Thalassoroseus pseudoceratinae: one gene and its partner. The protein of the gene in region 2 binds, or shares a complex with, the protein of the main gene of each other region. Links are inferred from orthologs where the notes say so. Each region holds a gene or a part of one and is shown on either strand. Other genes may lie near its edges.

The links.
Region 1: the proteins of lpxA (region 2) and G6R38_RS24955 are in contact, whole or in part, in a crystal structure (PDB 4J09), measured with the Escherichia coli proteins. The link is inferred for Thalassoroseus pseudoceratinae from one-to-one orthologs.

The regions. Positions count from the first base shown.
Region 1 is NZ_JAALXT010000008.1:141,616-150,080, forward strand. What follows is about bases 2,385-5,188. They hold G6R38_RS24955 (MFS transporter), read right to left. Parts: upstream 4,588-5,188; coding sequence 3,181-4,587; downstream 2,385-3,180. Other genes in these bases: G6R38_RS24950 (hypothetical protein), read right to left, coding at 2,385-3,114; G6R38_RS24960 (hypothetical protein), read left to right, coding at 4,995-5,188. Also shown: G6R38_RS24935 (hypothetical protein), read right to left, coding at 1-49; rpsN (30S ribosomal protein S14), read right to left, coding at 185-454; G6R38_RS24945 (hypothetical protein), read left to right, coding at 757-1,521; more of G6R38_RS24950, read right to left, coding at 1,741-2,384; more of G6R38_RS24960, read left to right, coding at 5,189-5,309; glycerol-3-phosphate 1-O-acyltransferase PlsY, read right to left, coding at 5,395-6,150; G6R38_RS24970 (inositol monophosphatase family protein), read right to left, coding at 6,326-7,117; G6R38_RS24975 (proline--tRNA ligase), read right to left, coding at 7,141-8,465. UniProt on the Escherichia coli protein: Probably transports across the inner membrane the two dehydrated forms of N-acetylneuraminate (Neu5Ac), 2,7-anhydro-N-acetylneuraminate (2,7-AN) and 2-deoxy-2,3-didehydro-N-acetylneuraminate (2,3-EN).
Region 2 is NZ_JAALXT010000004.1:549,909-558,484, forward strand. The notes cover bases 3,614-6,528. They hold lpxA (acyl-ACP--UDP-N-acetylglucosamine O-acyltransferase), read right to left. Parts: upstream 5,564-6,528; coding sequence 4,664-5,563; downstream 3,614-4,663. Other genes in these bases: G6R38_RS16565 (Gfo/Idh/MocA family protein), read right to left, coding at 3,614-4,667; G6R38_RS16575 (UDP-3-O-acyl-N-acetylglucosamine deacetylase), read right to left, coding at 5,780-6,528. In the rest of the region: G6R38_RS16540 (polysaccharide biosynthesis/export family protein), read left to right, coding at 1-277; G6R38_RS16545 (hypothetical protein), read left to right, coding at 427-966; G6R38_RS16550 (hypothetical protein), read left to right, coding at 1,015-1,632; G6R38_RS16555 (DUF1559 domain-containing protein), read left to right, coding at 1,953-2,879; G6R38_RS16560 (carboxypeptidase-like regulatory domain-containing protein), read right to left, coding at 3,081-3,494; more of G6R38_RS16565, read right to left, coding at 3,588-3,613; more of G6R38_RS16575, read right to left, coding at 6,529-6,652; G6R38_RS16580 (OmpH family outer membrane protein), read right to left, coding at 6,815-7,447; G6R38_RS16585 (MBL fold metallo-hydrolase RNA specificity domain-containing protein), read left to right, coding at 7,696-8,576.

The DNA of each region.
Region 1 (8,465 bases), on a different replicon or contig from region 2:
CGACAGCAACGCTCGATTGGGTGGGATGAAAAACGGTCACGATATTCATGCGGGCACCTCCTGACGAACTCAAAATCGGAAACGCTTTGGTTGGCATTTCACACCGAGCTCGTTGCGCAAGGCGCGCGAAGAAAGCCCGCCAAAAACGCGGGCTTCACATCGAATCAGATTGTCCGACCGGCGATTACCAGCTGGCTTTTTTCATGCCAGGGATCAAACCGTCGAGAGCCATATCCCGCAACATAATCCGCGAAATTTGGAACTTGCGGTACACACCCCGTGGACGACCGGTCAGTGCACACAACCGTCGCAATCGCGTCGGGCTGGAGTTCCGGGGCAACGCATCCAAAGCGGCCCAATCGCCTTCTTCCTTAAGTTGTTTCCGCTTTTCAGCGTACTTCTGGACGAGCCGAGCGTTGCGTTTTTGCTTTTCGATCTTTGCTTTTGAAGCCATCTGATTCAAACACGTTGGAGAAATTTTCGAATCAAGTCAAATCCAAGACGGCGATAATAGTGAATCGGTCGCGACTTGAAAAGGGAATCATCCGATTTCGCCACCAGCTCTCACCACGCCCATCTCGTTGGCCTGGGCTTGCCACCCAACCCCGTGCGTATTGAAGAGTGGGACGATAGGAAGTAGCCAGCTTTTGATGACAATCAGGTATGCACAGCCAGTAAGTATACAGACGTTTGAACTCCTGGCACAACCTAGTTAATTTCAATGGCCAACAACCGCCATCAAGCTGGAGCCCCCAAATGCATCGTTTTGTGCTTGCCCTCGTAGTCTGTTTTTCATGCCCTGCTGTCTTGATTGGTGAAGGTATCGATGAGAAAACAATTGTCACAATCTCTGAAGCAAAAAAGCGTATAGGAGCATCGCTGCAAAAACTAGAAAATGCTGAGGCAGTCAGCAAAGCAGACACGACCACTGTAATCGAGCGTGCCATTGAGGAAATCGAAACGCACTGGATTGCCCGCTATGGATCAGGAAAGTCGGAGTTGAGGGATTGGGTTTCCAAAAAGGATGTTGCCAAAGACAAAGCACTCAAATCCCTCTTGTTAATGATTCCTACTTCTTGGCAGAACGACGTTCGACGTACGCTGCTCAAGAACAAATTAGCTGAGATGCAGGAAAAAGCGACGAAAACTACAGATGCCGGCGATTTTCAGATCGCAGCGACTATTCAGAAGTCAATCGCAGCAATTGAGAAAGATATCGAGGGAATCCCAGAGACCGGAAAAAATAACGACCCATTCGCAATTGTTGGACATTGGCGACCGGCCGATTCCCCAGATCAGAATGGCGTTCGTTTTGAACGAGAAGGCGCGTTCGTGAATATCGGTTTCGAGGACTGGAACGGTGCATGGTCATGGTGCCCACAAGGATATTATGTCCTAATCCAGCGAGGTGGTGGACAAGTTACTCATTGGCAGTTCCAAGGCGGACGTCTTTACCGTTGGGGGAATTTGATAACGAAGGATCAAGATCGTAAAGTTGTCGAGTGGGTGCAAGTAAAATGAGAGGTCTCACTGGATTATCTGCCGCAAGGGTGCCACTAGCGACTGGTTGCCAGTGCGTATTTGGTGACCGGATTGGAGCGTCGACGTTTCTCGGCACACGTCTGCCCCTTAGTGGAACTGCGAACTCTCATGGTGTCACGATCGCTTTCTCGAAGAATCAGTTGTTCACATCACGTTCACCACGCCCATCTCGTTGGTCAGGGCGTGCCACCCGTCCCGCTAATCTTCTTTCGGAATGAGGATCTGCCGTAGTGCTTTTTTTAGTTGTGATTCCATGGGGCCGCTGAAAGACCAAGTTTGCTCGTATCCTCCGATGTCTTGATAGATCCGATCTGGGCCGATGTACCACATGCCGCATTCTCCATAAGCGGCGACGGCGACAAACTGGTTTTTCGGAAGTTGTTGTGCGTAGAGTTGGTATTCCGCAAAGACTTCACCTGGCAAATGAACGAGGTGGATCGTTCCGAGTGATAAACAACACGCCTGAAGAGGTTCTCGACGATTGCGAGTTCTGTCGATCCAGGCAAGAAGCATTGCAGCCTTCAGTTTTCGACTGAATGTCGCGGTGGGGGAATCGAGGATTTTTCGCTGATATTTGACGGAAAACGCTGGTTCACTTCTTAGTGGGAATTTGAGCGGCGACGTTCTCCATTCAAGATCGCCAGCAGCTTGCTTTTCGAGTTGGCTCACCGAAGACACCATGCCAGCGTACAACCGTTGAGCCAATCGTTCGCGGGCCTCGCGAGTGCCATCGTTATACTTGCCCATGGCGATGTCCCCGCCACAGCCATTGAAGTAGACTTGGAAGACCCCCGATTCTTTCTGCAATCGCTCTCTGGCAATTCCGGGTACATCCCAGGTGATTCGGCCGTCACCATAGAATGATTGTGGGTGACACGCGTAATAGTGAAGACACGCTAGAATTCTCTCATCTGAGTAGAAGGCGATTGTCCGCAACCAGGGGTCGATCTTTCCTTCGGGAGCATTCTGTAGAACAGGATCGGTCGTACTGCTGAGTCTGACTTTGATGCTGCCATCAGGCTGACGCAGTCGGCGTGTGGATGCGACTTCGCGAACCAATGCTTTCGAACTTCCGACATGAGAGACCACATGGAAATCCTTTGTTGCTTCGGAAACACAGTCCTGAATCTTCTTCGCTGTTGTTTCTTCAAAGTTTCGAATACTAGCAAGTTGCTCGGAATTCTTATCGTACAGCAGCGATACGGCATCAATATCCAACGTTGGAGCCGTATGCTGATGAACGGCACTTAGCATGACGAAATCAGAGGTCGTGCCGGCTCCGTCTGCGATCCGGTCCCGAAAAAGATCATAGGACGTCCCACAGAGTCCCGTGTAATCAATCGAACAGACGACGTAGGAAACTCCCCCCTGCTTGAGCACAATGCCCTTAGCCTTCAGCGGGTGTTCCAAGGATTGATATGTGGGCTGAAAGCCGACGCCGACTCGTTCGTTGAGCGGTGGCGAAACATCGGTTTCGAAACTCGCAATTTGCAGTTCATCACCCAGGCATGTCTGCCCCCACCAGAACAGGCAAACGAGAACTAAGATTCTCCAGGCCAAAGGAATACTCATAACTTGTCCCATGAGAATCGAAAGCACGCTCAACTTACGGATAGAGAACGAGCGGCACGACGCCGATTACTCCGGTAGATCTCGGCCTTTGGTTTCGGGGGCGAATATTAGGAGGACCACACCGAGTAAGAACAGCCCGGCTAGCCACGTGGAAGCGTCTGCCCGCGTCATGCCAAGGCCGCCTTCGGCTTCGCTTTCGACCATCCAACCATTCACGAGCAGCACAAGGAACACCGCGAGACGGGCCAAGTTAAAACAGATCCCCGCTCCACTGCCCCGCACGCGAGTCGGAAAGAGTTCCGGGAAGTAGACTGCGTAGCCGGCGTGCATGCCGAGCGTCATGTAACCGAAGATTGGCAGCACAATCACCAAGCCGGGCAAGGTCCACGCGACTTGGTAAGTCACAATCGCCGCCACGAACGCTGCGACATGGAAGATCAAGAACGTCATCCGACGGCCGATCCATTCCGATAACGGCCCGAACGTGAGCAACCCCAGACCACCGCCACTGGTCACAAGAAACATCCCCAGCATTTCCCACTGTTTCTTCGCGGTATCGGTCAGCGAGGAGATTTCATTCACGGCGGCGGCTTGCATCAAGTTCTTGCCGAAGATGTGTGTGCCCCAGAATGTCGCCAACCCAACCGTCCCCAGGCCGATTCCGACCAGCGTCGGCCGGAGCAACGGTGGACGGAACAACTCAAAGAGGTTGCCCATTTTTTGCGTGGAGTCGGTTTGCGACTTCTCGCGAGCAGCTTGCCAATCTTCCGGTTCTTTGATGCTGATGCGAATCCAAATCGTCAGCAAAGCCGGCAACGCTCCAAGTGCAAACCCCCATCGCCAACTCATGTAAGGCAACACGAACGCACCGACAGCAACGGCGAGGTACGTCCCGAGCACACTGGATGCGTGAAAGATTCCCAGTGACCGCGCCCGAGCTTCTTTCGGGAAGACTTCGGCTACCATCGCGCTGGCCACGGCCCATTCCCCACCGACCCCCATCGCAACGAGGAACCGGAAAATTGCCATGTGTTGCCAAGTCTGCGAGAACGCCGACAAACACGTGAACAGTGAGTACACGAGGATGGTCAAAATCATCGTGCGGGACCGTCCAATGCGATCGCTGACGACCCCAAACACAACTCCGCCGAGCGCACCCCCCAGAAGAAAACACGCCAGCGTCACGGATTTGAAGTACTCGATATCGCCTTTTTCGGTCCCCGCAGGAACCAACTCGGGCATGGCGTCGTTCATGCTGGCGACGAAGATCTGCCCTTCGAAGATATCGAAGATCCACCCAAGCGAGGCAATCAACAAAACCAACCATTGGTATCGCGTGACACCCTGATACCAAGGCCGTTGCGGAATAGGGAGATCGCCGGGTTCGCTCATGGTGAATTCTGGTTCGTGCTGGAAGTGCGAAGAAACGGTGAAGACAGCCGCCAAAGTCGCCCAAATGCCGGGCGAAACCATCCTAAGCCGTCCCTCGTCTGGACACAATCGAGGACGCAAATCACGAATTTTTGAAATTTCGAATCAAAACTACTTAATCCGTTTGACCGCCAATCTGCAGATCAATACAGTAGGCTTAGGAAAGTCGATGATGGACAGATTCAATTCCCACCAAACTTTCAAGACCGATCTCTCAAAATTTTCCGAGTGATGGGTTTCACCCCACCCGATTTGACCAACAGACTCAATCGACTCATGGCAGCGGATGCCTTCAAAACTTCAGAAGCCAATCAACCGTATTTCGTACGGGTTGCCCCCTGCTTGAGTGAAGTCGTCGGTCACAATTCCCGCATTCATTCCGACCGCCGATTGAAACATTGTGTTTCAGTCCATTCACCGTCGGATTCGTTGACCAGGGAGGATTACGAATGACCCTGCGTACGTTGACCGAGTTGCCGCCCATTGTTTCCGCGACCATGGCAACTCCAACCCCTCAGCCATCTCCGAAAGACGGAGACGCCACCATGATCGACTCGATCGCGTGTGTGGTCCACCAGCGAACAAACGGTGGCGTTCGCGACCTGCGTGTGGACATGACATCCGGTGGACTCGTCCTGACCGGACGTACCAACACCTACTACACCAAGCAGTTGGCAACCCACGCCGCGTTGGATGTGGTCGATCCACAAAGCGAATCCGGCTCCGCCCGTGTCGCTTTGACCAACGCCATTGAGGTTTGCTGATTTTTCCATAAGACGCAGACAAAAAGAAAGCCGCCGAATGAAAGTTCGGCGGCTTTTTTGCATTTTGATTGGTTAGAAACCGAGATCAAACGGTTTCACGATCTTGATCGAGATCACGAGGGCTGGTGTCTTTTCCGGTGTCCTGCCGACGCTGATCCTTGACCGCCGAACGGAATCGGTTGGTCGTTGGTTCTTCATCGCGGGAGCGACCGAACTGAAACCGGGGTTCTTCGCCTCGGAAAATCCGGCCGATGTTGGAACGGTGTCGTACAACGATGAGCAGTGGCACCAACATGGCGAAGGTGGTGAGACTCCACTCGTTGACCGAGAACGGACTCGGCGTGCGAACGAAATGGGCGATCACGAACGCCATCGCACCACTCAACGAGGCGACTGAACCGATTCGGAACGTCGCAAACGCGACCAAATAGGAAATGAACGCCACCAACGTCGCCCAAGGTGACAAAACCGTAATGACCCCCAACGAAGTCGCCACGCCTTTGCCGCCGCGGAACCGCAGATACATGGGGAACATATGCCCAATCACAGTGGCCACACCGCACAAAACTGTCACATGGGGCAGCCAGGGATTCGTCGAAGCAAAAAACAGTTTCGGCAAGAGCAGCGTGGGGAGCAGACCTTTGAGCCCATCGAGGACCATCACACCGATGCCCCAACGAACTCCTAAGACCCGAGCCACATTGGTCGCTCCAATATTGCCACTCCCATGATCGCGAATATCAATTCCGGCCCGGAACTTCGCAACCAAATAACCGAACGGGAGCGAGCCAACCATGTACGCGGCAAGCGCTGCCAAAATCGCACAAAGAGAGTTGCTCATGCAGATGAACTCGGTTGTTGATGAGGGGAAAGTCACCATTCGAGAAGTTCGCTACCGCGAATTCGAACAGTGGTGGATGCTCGCACTGTATCGTAGATTACGAACAAACCGCAACTGCGGATCAGGGAAATCCGTTTTTCAGCGAACAAAGCCACTTTTCCCGTTCACCGGTTGATCACGGATGATGCTTGGCAACAATTTGCAAAGCAGCATCGTGAAGCTTCGTGTTCGAGGCAAGCAAACTCGATTTCCCCAACGGCAACGGTTCCCCGCGAGCGGTCGTCACCGTGCCGCCAGCCTCCTCGACGAACAGCTGTCCGGCGGCGAAATCCCAGGGCGAAAGTTCGTATTCAAAATACGCCGCGTACGCCCCCGTGCCGACAAAACACAAATCAAGAGACGCCGTTCCGAACCGCCGAATGCCGTGAACGTGGGCTCCGAAGAACTCCCGCATGGCATCCAAGGTGGCTTCCATCATTGCACCGCGATCGTAGTAGAACCCGAGCCCGACAAAGACTTCATCCAGCTTCGATTGCTCACCGACATGGGCCGGTTCGCCGTTTGCCGTGGCTCCCTGCCCGCGAATCGCTTCGAACCAATCGTCCCGAATCGGGTTGTAGACCACTCCGCAGGCGGGTCGCCCGTGATGCCAGTACGCAATCGAAACTGCGAAGTGCGGCATGTGATGCGCGAAGTTGTTCGTGCCGTCGATCGGATCGACGATCCACAAGTGCTCCGTCGACAAATCGGCGACTTCGTTTTCTTCCTCGCCCAACACCTTATGAGACGGAAACGCCTCACGGATGACCTCGACAATCGCCCGCTCGGCTTCACGGTCGGCCCGCGAAACCAGATTGTAAGTTCCCTCGCCGGCCTTGCTCTCCATCTCCACGCCGGCATTGTAATAGTGACGAGCAACATCGCCCCCCGCCCTCGCCGCCCGCTTCGCGATTTCCATCTCATGCATATCTTGAATTTTCCTGTATTCCGTCAGCTAGGAACTTTTTCGAGTTCTTGTTCTCGCCGTTGATTGAGGAGTTCTTGAACTTTGGCGATGCCGTCGGCGATGGGGACTTTGGTGGGGCCGTCGTCGGTTCGCCACTTGAGTTCGACTTCGCCGTTCTTCAATCCTTTGCCGCCGATGACGACTCGCAATGGAATGCCAATGAGGTCGGCGTCTTTGAACTTGAAGCCGGGACGTTGATCACGATCGTCGAACAGCACGTCCACTCCGGCGGCGGTGAGTTCGTCGTAATACCGATTCGCCACGTCCATCACATCGGAATCGCTGACGTTCAGCGGAATGATCTCGACGGAATACGGCGCGACCGCGAGCGGCCAAATCAATCCATTCTCATCGTGACACGTCTCCGCCAACCCCGCGATGATGCGGTTCACACCGATTCCATAGCAGCCCATGATCATCGGATGAGATTGCTCCTTTTCATCCACGAAAGTGGCGTCCAAGGCTTCACTGTATTTCGTACCGAGTTTGAAGACGTGACCGACTTCGATCCCGCGAACGATGGCCAACCCACGATCCTCACCGGACGCCTGGCAGCGTGGGCAGGGATCGCCCGGGGCAGCGTTGCGGAGATCGAATGTGGTATCGAGTTCGTAATCCCGGCCGATCGTGACGTGTTTGTAATGGGCGTCGGCGGCGTTTGCACCGGTGATCGCACTCACAACTTGCGGCACATCGTGATCGGCAACCACGGGACACTTCAGACCGACCGGACCCGCAAACCCAACCGGTGCGCCGGTGACGGTCTCAATGGTTTTCGGATCGGCCAATTCCAGGTCAGTCGCGTCGAGCGCCCGGCGAATTTTGCCTTCGTTCGCTTCGTGATCCCCCCGCAACAACACACCGACCGGCTTACCATCGGCGAGGTAAATCAGCGTTTTGACCAACTGCTCCGGTGCGGCCCCCAACATTTTGGAAACCTGCTCGATGCTCGTGGCCCCAGGCGTCTCGACTTTTTCGAGTGGTGGGGCATCCTCCGGCGTCACGATGTTTGGAGCGGATCGCCCAGTGTCCGCCCGTTCCATATTGGCGGCGTAGTTGCACGACAGGCAGCGAATGATTTCGTCTTCCCCGTTTTCGGCGGGAATCATGAATTCGTGCGAGGCATCTCCGCCGATCGGTCCACTTTCGGCCTCAACGGGCAAGTATTCCAAGCCACACCGCGAGAAGATCCGGCAATAGGCGTTGTACATCTGGTCGTAAATCTTGCCGAGTTGCTCGGTGTCTGCCGAGAAGCTGTAAGCGTCTTTCATCAGAAATTCGCTCGTCCGCAGCACACCAAACCGAGGAC
Region 2 (8,576 bases):
CGCCCGCCCCACACCCGCAGGCGGCGGATTCGACCAAGTCCTGCCGGTTGATTGGGATGCCATCGTCCGGGGCGGCCAGACAGATACCAACTACCAATTGCTTCCCGGCGACCGCATCTACGTCAAAGCAGATCACTTGGTCAAGTTTGACACATTCGTGGCCAAGTTGACGGCTCCGGTTGAACGGGTGCTCGGTTTCGCGTTGCTCGGGAATGGATCGGTGCGGGCGATTCAATTTGGACACCGCTTCAACGGCGGGACCGGTGGCGGATTCTAAACCGTATTGCGGTCATCTGTGTCTGTAGTGGACGTGAGAAAGCAATTGCTTTCCAGCCTCCAAGAGACAGAACCCGTTTCGATCAGAAGTCTAGTGGTCTGAATATATCCGGCAACGACTGTTGAACCATCGACGATTGCGGGGAAAACATGACGAATTGGATTCGACTGGGTATCGCAGTGCTTGTCATGAGTGTCAGCCAGTCGGCTTGGGCTCAGTACAACGGATATCTCCCGAATGCACAGGCGAATCCGTTTGGCCGTCCTACGGTGAGTCCGTATTTGAACTTGCTTCGACAACCCAACAATCCGGTGTTGGATTACTACGGCATCGTCCGACCGAACCAGCAATTGCAAAGAGAAATTGATCTCAATCGGCAAAATGCCGAACCACGCTACCTCGCCCCTGGAGACGGGTTGATTCGGAATCCACAAGCGTTCCAAAGTTTGGCTCGCGGTGGTGCCCCGTTGCCACGAACCGGACACTCCACCCAGTTCCGCAGCAACTTGGGAGGCAATGACATCATCGTCAATCAGACGCTGAAAGCTCGACGAGCCGCCGTTTTCGATCGTGCCCAAAGGTCTGCGAGTCTCCTGCCCAACAGCGGACACCACGCCTTTTTTGGCAATCATTACCAGTACTACGCGAAGCCGTTGCAACCCGTCTACGATGCCAACAATCCGCAGTGATGAACGCTCCGCAGATGCTTCCATTCCCGTAATCGACAGGTGACAAACGTGCCCAAAGTACACCGAAGTTTGGTTTGGACCGTCCTGCTAGCCACGGGAAAAGTGTTAATGTCTTCATCGGCGGCTTCGGGGGGGATCTGCGACTGCTGTTCCAGCGAGGAAGAACGCCCCCGCTACGTTCCGGCATACGACCCGTCCTATGGATTTCATCGCACTGGCTGGCGACCGTGGAACCCCGAACAACTGCACTGGCATCCAAATGTCAGTCAACCAGTCAGCGGGCCAACCAATTCCGGTCCCGAACCAACTCCCTCATTGGCCCCTGCACCGACGCCAATCATGCCACACTGGATTCCCCAACCGACGGCACCTCCACCATCGCTTGTTCCACCGCAACCGTCGCTGGAATCTCAACAATTCCCCGCGATGCCACAATCCCCTATGACACGACCGCCACTCTCTGAAGACTCAGCCGCGGAAATACCTTCGACACCGCCGCCATTGCCCACATCGCAGTTCGAGCGGGAGGCCCGTCCGGTTGTTGGCAAACTTCCGATGCTATTCGTCGGTCACAGCACGTTGAAACCACCCAAACCGGCAACACAGCCGAATGCGGTCCCCAGCCAAGCGAATCCCTACGGCGACTACCGACAAACGCAACCGTAAACCCTGCCAAACGACTCACACAATCGTCAATTTCAAACCGGTTGGTCCGCTTATTGCTCGGGCCGACCGGTTTTTCGTTTCGTACCCCGTATATCCAGGCAAGTTAACCGGTTCAGATGAGTACATCACCACGAGCGAACACCCCCGCCAGCACATAGATTCCCCGAAATTTCATCGGGAATATTAATTGTCTTCATATCTTCACTTGCATATGATTCGACTCCAACTTGCTCGTCGAGTACCTGCCTAGACCTCACCCTCAGGCCCTTACCACCGACGATTCCACAATTTCAACTTTCTTTGATTGATTAGGATTCTGAATGCGCACACCGTCCGTACGTACACGCCACGGGTTCACCTTGATTGAACTGCTTGTCGTGATTGCAATCATCGCCATTCTCATTGCATTGTTATTGCCCGCCGTGCAGCAAGCACGTGAGGCCGCACGCCGAACCCAGTGCAAGAACAACCTGAAGCAAATGGGATTGGCGCTACACAACTATCACGACACCTTCGGGAAACTGCCGCCGGGGATTACCACGTCCAATCAATTGGCTTGGAGTTCGAAAATCCTTCCGCAAATCGAGCAAACGAACTTGTTCGAGGCGATCAAAGAATCCGGAGCATTCGATCAACCCTGGGAAGACGTTCCAGAGATGGTCACAACGGGAACCACCCCGTTCGCGAAGACGATCATTCCGGCGTTCATCTGCCCTTCGGATCCCGGCAACGAACTGAATCAAGACTTGGGCGGTGGCGGCTCTGGCAGCCAGACGTTCGGCAAGTCAAACTATGTAGGCGTCTTCACGGCATACCATAACCCCACGGACCCAACAGCGACCAACGGCAGTGGTGGAACTGATCGATACGCAACTTTCTACGATAACTCTGCAGTCCGGTTTCGCGATTTCACCGACGGCCTCAGCAACACCGTCATCGTGGCGGAGCGAGGCACGGGCGGTAACCCAGCGGGTTCACTTTGGGTCGGGTATCACAACGATCACGGTGGAGCCATCAGCGGATCGGTCTCCCAATTCCAAGTTCGGTTGCGGATGGAACGCTCCTCAAACGATACCGACTACATCATCAACGGAACGACCGTCTACAACCCAGGTAGCGAACACGCCGGAGGAGCCCAATTCCTACTTGGCGATGGAACCGTGACGTTCCTGAGCGAAAACATCAACCTGCGAACTCAAGCTGCCTTGGGAACTATCGACGGCGGCGAAGTGATTGGTGAGTACTAGACCAGAATTCGGACTTCCGTACTTAAGCTAATCAGGAAAACGCTGTCGTTTTCCGGCCGCCTCAAAACAGAACCCGCAGGGTCCGAGCGGCAACTGCTTGAACTGTTTTGACGGTCAACAAAATTGATAGCGACGAAAATAAAGAAAGCCCGCCGTCCTGTTTTGGGACGGCGGGCTTTTCTTTTTGGACGGGAGGATCGATCACGATTTCAGATCGAAGTTGTGCTCGTTGCCACCTGACTCGACTTCGACTTCCAAGGTCGTCTGAGTGTTGTACTTCGCTGGGATTTTTTCTGTGTTCCCGGCTGCCGATTCCTCACCAGAGACTTGTCCGGTTGAGATTTCGACGGTGTGTTTTCCCAAAACTGCCCCGGTGCGGTCTTCGGTGTACTCCAATTCGTAGTCACCGTTGGCATTCGTAGTTCCGAACGATGGGCGTCCGCCTTCGACCGGAGAAAACTTGACCGATGCCCCTTCGACGGCGTTACCATCCAGCAGGACGCGACCACTGACTTCCCCCAGTTCCGGTCCACTTTCGCCACCACAACCAGCAAACAAAGCCGCTGACCAAAGGGCGAAAGCCGCGATCCCCAGGTGATGTTGAATCCAATTCATATTTCACGAGCGTCCGTTCGAGTTCAAAATTTGATCGCGGATCATAGAAGACCGAAGCTCCCATGTCCAGAATCGCGATGAACTCACGCTCGCTTAACCGGCTTTACGTTGCGGTGTACTGAATGTTGCGTGCGGTCCGATGGCTCCGGTAGAGGTGCCGTCCCATTGGTGTGTTAACACGCAGCGTTGGACGCGGTCGGCCACTTCCATCGCCTTCAGAGCATCTTCGCCAGAACACTCCGGTCGCGATCCGGTTCGCACGCTGTCCGCGAAACTTGAAAGTTCGGCAGTCAACGCATCGCCTTCTTCCACGGGAATCGAATCAACCGTGACGAATTTGCCGAAGACGTTGCTTTTGAGTTGCTCAATGTTCGCTCCCGGTTGTTGCGAACGCTCCAACGGGGATGTGCCGAACAACAGCGTTTCGGACGGAGCATACCGAGTGACTTCGCGACTGGTGAAGTCCACCGTCGTCGTGCCTTGCGGAGACCAAATTTGCATCGACCGACTGCCGCTGGGATTGATCCGGCTTGCGGTCAGATCGGCAATACAGCCGCTTTCGAAGATCAACCGAGCTTTGACGACATCCTCGTTGCCGCCCATGACACACATGCCGAACGCTTGAACGTCGCGGACCGGTGAATCGACAACATCAAGGACCAAGTCGATATCGTGAATCATCAAATCGTGAACCACGCCGATGTCGGTCGAGCGGAATGAGTATGGACTGAGTCGCTCGGCCGAGATGTACTTCGGCGTGCCGCAGGCGTTTTTCGCAGCGACGGTTGCCGGGTTGAAGCGTTCCACGTGGCCGACTTGCAACGGGACATTCATCTCCGCCGCCACTCGGCAGAGTTCGCGGGCTTGATCAACGTCGATCGCCAACGGCTTTTCGACCAAGACCGGAATTCGCGCTTTCAGGAACGGCAAGGCAACATCAAGGTGATACGTTGTCGGGACGGCAATTGAGACTGCATCGATCACAATCTCCGACCCGAGTAGGTCGCGGTAATCGTCGACGCATTGGCAATGACACGACTGAGCAACACGCTCTCCGTTTGGGCTGGGGTCGGCGACAGCCACCAGTTCCACACCGGGCATCTCCGAGAGAATTCTCGCGTGATGTCGCCCCAAAGCTCCCACACCCACCACTGCCATCCGCAACCGTTTCATGCCGCTCTCCGATGAATCGTTGTGTCCTGCGGACTCGCTTGCGCTGCTGAATCCGCTGGAAGGGTCTCTTTTGGTTTTTCCACACTTCGGACGGCCTCACGCGACCGCCCCATTTTTCCATGTTGCTGGGCTTCGACGAAATCGAGCAGCATCGTCAACTCGTTGGGAAGCTCAACCCCCAACTCGGCTGTGAATGTCTTACGAATGGAGTCGAGGCGTTTGTGTTCCCGATACAACAGACGGTGCGCCCGCTTGATGACGCGAATCGTGTCGTTCGAAATTCCTCGGCGTCGCATACCAACAATGTTGATCGTCTTGATTTCCGGATTGTCACTGCCGGCGGTAAGCATGAACGGAGGCACGTCGTGCGGCACACGACATCCACCGCTGACAAAGCAAAGTTTGCCCAACGTGGAAAAGTGATGCACCACGGAATTCCCCGAGACGATGGCTCCATCGTGAACATGCACATGCCCACCGAGCAGCACCCCGTTTACCAAAATCACGCCATTGCGGATATGGCAATTATGAGCCACATGAGAGTTGATCATCAGCAAGTTGCCGTTGCCGATGCGAGTTGTGTGGTCTTCTTTTTCCGCACCCCGGTTGACGGTCACGCCTTCACGGAATTGGTTTTCGTCACCAATTTCAACGTACGTCTCACCTTCCTCACGGTAACTGAGATCCTGAGGAGCCGAACCAATGACCGATCCGGAGAAGAATTCATTCCGCTCACCAATTTTGGTGTGGCCGACGATCGTCACATGATCGTGCAATCGCGTTCCGTCGCCGATTTCGACGTGCGGGCCAACCACGCAAAACGGACCGACTTCAACATCGTCACCAAGCTGGGCGTGCGAATCGACGTGAGCGAGGGGGGAAATCTTGCAAGACATAGCATCGTCCTTGTGCTACGACACGACTGGCCGACGCAGTCCTTGCATCGCCCCGATTGGTCATGCAATTCACCTCATGACCAAAGTCGTTCGATCCGAATTGAGGTTACCTTTGTTTGTTCTTCGGCACACCTCACCCCTTGCCAGGAGTCAAGAAATTTGAATTCGGCACTTTCGGTAAACTTTGCCGTTTCGAGACACTCATCAGGGCCGATATCAAGCCGCGCGGTTCTCGATGGCGACGGCATTCTGTTGGCTCAGGAGGGTTCGCACCATCTCACGGTTCATTTGGTGTCCCGAGCGAACCGCTTGGAATCGACCGCTCAGAGTTGTACCGGATAATGCAAAATCACCGAGACAGTCCAAGATCTTGTGTCGAGCACACTCGTCGGCGGCTCGGATCTCGTTCCCGACGACACCATTCCGTCCGAAGATCAACAGGTCGCTGGCTTTCGTGCGTTTGCCGTAGCCGAGTGCCCGCAAGGCTTCAATTTCTTCTTCGAGAATAAATGTCCGAGCGAACGCGATTTCGTTGATAAACGTTTCCCGCGTGATTTCGAAAGTACGGGACTGGGCCGGAATTGGCGAATCCGGGCCATAGTCGAGCGAATAACCAATGACGAGCTTTCCGCCCTGTGTCGGTTCCGCTTCGACCCGACTGTCCTTCCCCGAGACCACCAGCGATCTTCCGACAGCAATTTGGGAGCAATAGGCATCCTGCTCGACCACCCCACCCTTCAGCAAGGCTTCCACAAATGCTTGCGAAGAGCCGTCACAACCGGGGGGTTCGGCGGCATTGAGTTCGACCAAGCAGTTGTCGATCTCCAAACCGGCCAGAGCCGCCATCACGTGTTCGGTGAGTTCCACCGTCACACCGTCCATACTGATCGCGGTTCGACGCTCGCGCGGAATCGCGTACTCAATGCGGGCGGGAATGGCCTTCGATCCCGGAACATCCGTCCGTAGAAACCGAATGCCATGATCTGGCGCGGCGGCATGAAAGTACACGCGAACATCGGCACCGGTGATAAATCCGATTCCGTCCGTCCACACCGAATGGGCCAAAGTTTGCTGACGTCGTGGCGTCACGAGTGCTCTCCCAACCGCGGGTGCTCACGTCCATTCCAGAGATTCTGGGTTCCACTGCTGTCTCGTTCAGCAATGCTTCCAGCAACTGACAATCCGGTCTGATTCGTCGAAGCCCGGAGGATACAAAGATCCCCCGGGCTGAAGATTCGACGAGCGTTCGCACTATTTGGTGCTGGTGCCGGTTCCGCCTTGAGCGGTCATGTACTTGCGGTTGAGGTACTCGAGAACCGTGTCGGTGATGTCGAGTTCTTTGCCGAAGCTGACAACCTGACGGTTCATGCTTTGCAGAATTTGTTGTGGGTTGCCACTGGCGTCTTCAACACCATCGCGGCTAAATCGCATGATCAACGAGTACTTGTAGTGGTTGGCGTACAGTTCGACGGCTTCGCTGACTTCGAGGTAAACCGTCTTGTAGATTTCGGCTTCTTTTCGCAGGAAATCTCGTTGAGCGATTTTACGGAAGGCTTCGAATTGGGACGCTTTTTGAGCCAATTCTGACTCGAACTGTTTGAACTCCGAGCTGCCTTCTTTGAACTGCTTGGCTTTCTCCTGGATTTGCTTCAACTCACCAGCCATTTGCTTGGCTTTGAGATCGCTTTGTTCGATTTCCGCTTTCAAATCATTGCGGAGAGCTTCGAACTTCTTGTAGTTCTTGAACACGAAAGCCATGTCGATCAGACCGACTTTGAACTGACCGCTGCTGGCGGCCGGCTCGGCTTGTGCGAACGCCGCTGGGGTGGCAGCAAGTCCGGCGACTAAAACGAACGATGCAACGAGGGTTGTGAACTTCTTCACGGCCTGCACTCCTTTGCTGTGCCGAAGAACCCCAGTGAATTTCACTTCCCAGGGGCTACGAATGGAAATTGGCGTCTCGATCGGTCAAGAAGACCGTCGCCGAACATCGGCGGAAATGTTGCACATTCGAACCAATGGGTCAACACCATTCTCAAGTTTCGGGATTGGGAAATTTGAAATTGAGTTTAGGATGCAGGAACACCGCCAACACGTAAGTCTTTTCACTCCTTCAAGAATACGTCAAACCCATGCAATTCACCTCCTTCGGAGCTGCGGGCGAAGTCACTGGCAGTCAGCACTTGATCGAGACGGAGTCCGTCCGCTTGCTACTCGATTGCGGACTCTTCCAAGGTGAACGCGCGGAAACCTACGCCAAGAACGCCCATTTCCATTTTGAACCGAAGAAACTCGACGGCGTGATTCTCTCGCACGGCCATATTGACCACTGCGGAAATTTGCCGCGGTTGGTGAAGCAAGGCTTTGCCGGTCCGATCTTCTGCACACCAGCCACGGCGGATGTCGCGGAAGTCATGTTGCTCGACAGCGTTCACATTCAACACGAAGACGCCGCGTATCTCGCGGAGAGTCTTGGTCCGGATGCTCCCCCCATCGAACCGTTATACACCGAAGCCGACGTGCGAGCCGCCTGCGAGCGGTTTGAAACGTTGGAGCCGGGGGATTGGCATCGCGTGGGCAAACCCCTGCAAATTCGTTTCCAACACGCCGGTCACATTCTTGGTGCCGCCATCACGGAATTGGAAATCGAAGACGACCGGGAACTTCGGCGGGTCGTTTTCACTGGAGATTTGGGGCGTTGTGGCATGCCGCTCCTACCCGACCCGCAACAGGTCGATGCCTGTGATGTCTTGATTGTCGAGTCGACGTACGCCAACACCGTCCATCCACCGTTAGCCGACCTCAAAGACCGTCTCGCGAAGATTGTTCATCAAGCAACCGAACGGAATGGGCGTGTCATCGTGCCCGCATTCAGCTTGGGACGCACGCAAACTCTGCTGGCGATCTGGCGGGAACTTCAGGAATCCGGCCGTCTGCCCGAGATGCCTCTGTACATCGACAGCCCGTTGGCTCATCGCTTGGAAACCGTTTACGAACGACACCCCGACGCGGT